Regions from separate parts of the Pseudomonas sp. NPDC086581 genome, predicted to be linked through region 1. Evidence: predicted binding sites of a transcription regulator. Region 1 holds the regulator's gene; the other holds the start of a gene.

The links. The regulator sigma-54, encoded in region 1, starts transcription at its own class of promoters, with help from an activator protein. The targets are predictions, from matches to a motif close to ANTGGCATNNANNTTGCTNT.
Region 2: a site for sigma-54 is predicted at 1,010-1,029, ahead of flgB (flagellar basal body rod protein FlgB). Genes of this name have one in related genera too.

What each region holds. Positions count from the first base shown of each region.
Region 1 is NZ_JBIVBR010000023.1:19,815-22,210, reverse strand. It holds gene lptB (LPS export ABC transporter ATP-binding protein) at 1-5, shown strand, start outside; gene ACIPK7_RS29045 (RNA polymerase factor sigma-54) at 259-1,761, shown strand; gene hpf (ribosome hibernation-promoting factor, HPF/YfiA family) at 1,839-2,147, shown strand; gene ptsN (PTS IIA-like nitrogen regulatory protein PtsN) at 2,157-2,396, shown strand, end outside.
Region 2 is NZ_JBIVBR010000003.1:221,287-223,682, forward strand. It holds gene flgD (flagellar hook assembly protein FlgD) at 1-97, opposite strand, end outside; gene flgC (flagellar basal body rod protein FlgC) at 114-557, opposite strand; gene flgB (flagellar basal body rod protein FlgB) at 563-970, opposite strand; gene cheR (protein-glutamate O-methyltransferase CheR) at 1,294-2,115, opposite strand; gene ACIPK7_RS08590 (chemotaxis protein CheV) at 2,238-2,396, opposite strand, start outside.

The sequences.
Region 1 (2,396 bases):
TCTGACCCCTGCGCCGCGCCCTGCCTGGGCGCGGCAGATCCATCTCCCCTCCAAGCGTGGCGCGGCTCGTCGGCCGCTCCGCGACGCACCCGGCTGCCTGGTCTACCCTGGCGCAACCGGGTTGTAACGAAAGGTCGACAGCCCCTAGGCAAAGCGTCCAAACTCAGGCATATAATTTGCTTCCTCGCGGCACCCCGGTGTCCGTAGTCGTGGATATGGCGCGCTTCGCGCCAGCGAACAAGGTGCCTAGTTCCAGCCATGAAACCATCGCTAGTCCTCAAGATGGGCCAGCAGCTGACGATGACTCCGCAGCTGCAACAGGCCATCCGACTGCTCCAGCTTTCCACGCTGGACCTCCAACAGGAAATCCAGGAAGCCCTGGAGTCCAACCCGATGCTGGAGCGCCAGGAAGAAGGCGAGGATTTCGATAACAGCGATCCCATGGCGGACGGTGCCGAATCCGGCGCCAACGGCACCAGCAGCAGCTCCCAGGACAACTTCCAGGAAAGCACCACACCCAGCGTCGACAGCCTCGACGAGGACCAGTGGGCCGAGCGCATCCCCAACGAGCTGCCGGTCGATACCGCCTGGGAAGACATCTACCAGACCAGCGCCAGCAGCCTGCCCAGCAACGATGACGACGAGTGGGACTTCACCTCCCGCACTTCCGCCGGCGAAAGCCTGCAGAGCCATCTGCTGTGGCAGCTCAACCTCCTGCCGATGTCCGATACCGACCGCCTGATCGCCCTGAGCATCATCGACGGCATCACGGATGACGGTTACCTCGACGAGTCCCTCGACGACATCCTCGCCTCCATCGACCCGGAACTGGGCGTGGAGATGGATGAAGTGGAAGTCGTCCTGCGCCGGGTGCAGCAGCTCGAACCCGCCGGCGTCGGCGCGCGCAACCTGCGCGAATGCCTGCTCCTGCAGCTGCGCCAGATGCCGACCAAGACCTACCTGCTGGCCGAAGCCATCCGCCTGGTCAGCGACCACCTGGATCTGCTCGGCAGCCGTGACTACAGCCAGCTGATGCGGCGTATGAAGCTCAAGGAAGACGAGCTGCGCGAGACCATCGAACTGATCCAGTCGCTCCACCCGCGCCCAGGTTCCCAGATCGAATCCGGCGAAGCCGAATACGTCGTCCCGGATGTCATCGTTCGGAAGAACAACGACCGCTGGCTGGTGGAGCTGAACCAGGAAGCGGTGCCGCGCCTGCGCGTGAACTCGCAGTATGCGGGCCTCGTGCGCCGTGCCGACTCCAGCGCCGACAACACCTTCATGCGTAACCAACTGCAGGAAGCGCGCTGGTTCATCAAGAGCCTGCAGAGCCGCAACGAGACGCTGATGAAGGTGGCGACCCAGATCGTCGAGCACCAGCGCGGCTTCCTCGAATACGGCGAGGAAGCGATGAAGCCACTGGTCCTGCACGATATCGCCGAGGCGGTGGGAATGCACGAATCGACCATCTCCCGTGTCACCACGCAGAAATTCATGCACACGCCCCGTGGCATCTTCGAGCTGAAGTACTTCTTCTCCAGCCACGTCAGCACCTCCGAAGGCGGCGAGTGCTCGTCCACCGCGATTCGCGCCATCATCAAGAAACTGGTCGCGGCGGAAAGTCCGAAAAAGCCATTGAGTGACAGCAAGATCGCTGGTTTACTGGAGGCACAGGGCATTCAAGTGGCACGTCGTACCGTCGCCAAGTACCGGGAGTCCCTAGGAATCTCTCCCTCGAGCGAACGCAAGCGACTGGTGTGACGTTGATCCACGCCAAAGTGTTCCGGCGGCAGGCACCCTAACCTGCCTCTTACACACGGCAACAAGGAGAAAGCGGTATGCAAGTCAACATCAGTGGACATCAACTGGATGTGACCGACGCCCTGCGCGACTATGTCGGCGAGAAACTTGGCCGACTGGAGCGCCACTTCGACAAGATCACCAATGTTCAGGTCATCATGGAGGTCGAGAAGCTGAAGCAGAAAATTGAAGCCACCCTCCACATCGCCGGTGGCGAAGTGGTGGCCTGCGCCGAACATGAAGACATGTACGCGGCCATCGACCTGCTCACCGACAAGCTCGACCGCCAACTGATCAAGCACAAGGAAAAATACCTCGAACGCCAGCAAGGTGTTGGTGTCCGTTAACCCCTCCCTATGATCCGACTTGAGCAAATCCTGACCCCCGGCCGTTCCCTCGTGAACGTGCCGGGCGGCAGCAAGAAACGTGTCCTCGAACAAATCGCCAACCTGGTGGCTCGCGAGCTGCCGGGTTTTGATTCCCAAGACATCTTCGACAGCCTGGTGGCCCGGGAACGCCTGGGCTCCACCGGCTTCGGCAATGGCATCGCCATTCCGCATTGCCGCCTCCCCGGCTGCCAGTCGCCCATCAGCGCC
Region 2 (2,396 bases), on a different contig from region 1:
TGGTGCCGGTCTCGGCGGTCGACGACGAGCTCTTGGATCCGGCGTTCAGTGACGACAGGATCGAACTCGAAGCACTGTTATCGGTATTGATGCTCATGGGGCGTCCTCTGCGCTTACTGACCCAGGGTCAGGACCTTCTGCATCATCTGCTTGGCGGTGTTCATCATTTCCGCGTTGCTCTGGAACGAACGGCTGGCGGAGATCATGTCGGCCATCTCCTCCACCACGTTGACGTTGGGGTAGTAAACGTAGCCGTCCTTGTCGGCGGCCGGATGGTTCGGCTCGTAGCGCGGCACCAGCGGGCTCTGGTCCTCGACCACGCCCAGCACCTGCACACCGGAACCAGCCTGGTCGGTCTCGCCGAACAGCGAGCCCTGGTCGCCGCCCTGGGCGTTCTGCAGCATGGTGGAGAACACCGGGTGACGGGCGCGGTAGGTCTGGTCGATGCTCGAGGAGACGCTCTCGGCGTTGGCGATGTTCGACGCGGTAGTGTTCAGACGAGTGGTCTGGGCACTCATGCCGGTACCGGCGATATTGAAGACACTGGCGAGCGACATGGCGATTACTCCCCGCGCAGGGCGTTCATCAGCCCTTTGAATTTGCTGTTGAGGAAAGTGAACGAGGCCTGGAACTGCACGGAGTTCTCCGCGTAGTTGGCTTGCTCGATCTGTTCGTCGACGGTGTTCTGGTCGACCGAAGGCTGGTTCGGGATGCGGTACTTCACCGACTCGTCACCCATGCCGAAACCATCGGCGGCAATGTGATGCGAATTGGTCAGGGTTGCGCTGAAGGTGCCGTTCTTCATCTTGTCCGACTGGGCCGCCAGCACCGAGGCGAAATCCAGGTCGCGCGCCTTGTAGTTGGGCGTGTCGGCGTTGGCCAGGTTATTGGCCAGGACTTCAGCGCGCTGGGAGCGGAAGTTCAGCGCTTGCTGGTGGATGCCGAGGGCTTTGTCGAAGCTGATGCTCATGGTCACGAACCTGTTTGCCGGTGTGGGCTTGCCAACACTTCAGCAAGGTGCGTGCCACATCTTCATTCCCTTGATAATCAAGGGCTTGAGGGAATCTGAATAGCGGCAAGGGGCGGCAAACAGCGGCAAAGCGGCAATCGCTTTCCTTGCCGCCGGGGGCAAGGCGGCAAGCTTCCTGCTGCGTTTTGCCGCCCGACGGGCACGTCTACGGCAGCGCGCCCGATCGTTACCGGGACCGCATAAGCAAAAAGCGCGGACGGAGCCCGCGACTGATAAAAGGAAAGCAGCAAGAACCCCGCCCGAACAGGCGGGGCGTCGGCCAATCACTTGGCCTTGTAGATGATCCCCGGGCTGCACTGGACCATCTGGTAGTGGTCCGGCAGCGCGTTGAGCGCTTCGGAAGCGCCAAGGAACAGGTAGCCGCCAGGCTTGAGCGTGGCATGGATACGCAGGAGGATGTCGCGCTTCACTTCGGCCGAGAAATAGATCAGCACGTTGCGGCAGAACACCATGTCGAACTTGCCCAGCGTGGCGTAGCTGTCCAGCAGGTTCAGCGCGCGGAATTCCACGCGGCTCTTGATCGGTGGCTTGACCGTCCAGCGCCCCGGCGTCTTCTGGTCGAAGTAGCGCGCCAGGCGCTCCTGCGACAAGCCACGGCCAATGGCCAGGCTGTCGTACTCACCGGCCTTGCAGGCGGTGAGCATGGAGCCGGACAAGTCGGTGGCGACGATCTGCACCCCCGCCTTCAACTGGCCGAGGTTGGTGCGCTCGAACTCGTCGATGGCCATGGACAGCGAGTACGGCTCCTGCCCCGACGAGCAAGCCGCCGACCAGATACGCAGGCGCTGACCAGGGGAGGCCTTGATCATCTCCGGCAGCACGCGGTTTTTCAGCACCTCGAAGGGATAGGTATCGCGAAACCACAGGGTCTCGTTGGTGGTCATCGCATCGACCACCTGCTCGCGCAGCTGGCTGCGCATCTGGATCTTCTGTACCAGCTCGCCCAGGGACTTGATGCCCTGCTGCTCCATCAACTTGTTCAAGCGGCTGGAGACCAGGTACTGCTTGTTGGCGCCCAGGAGGATGCCGCAGGTCTTCTCCAGGAAATCCCGGAACAGCTCGAATTCAGAATTGGTGGATGTCACAGATAAGCCTCTTTGCTCGTGGACAGCTGCCGGCAAAACGACGGCAACTGCCTGACCGGTGCTCAAAAAACCATAGACGATGCGGGCGGCACCGGCGCTGCCCGCATCTCGTCACGCCGGCATCAGGCCGATGCGCCATCCACTGCCTTGATGCGGTCCGACACGCGGGCCGCCAGGTCATCGGGACGGAACTTGGCGAGGAAGTCGTCAGCGCCGACCTTTCTCACCATCGCCTGGTTGAACACCCCGGACAACGAAGTATGCAGGAGAATGTGCAGATC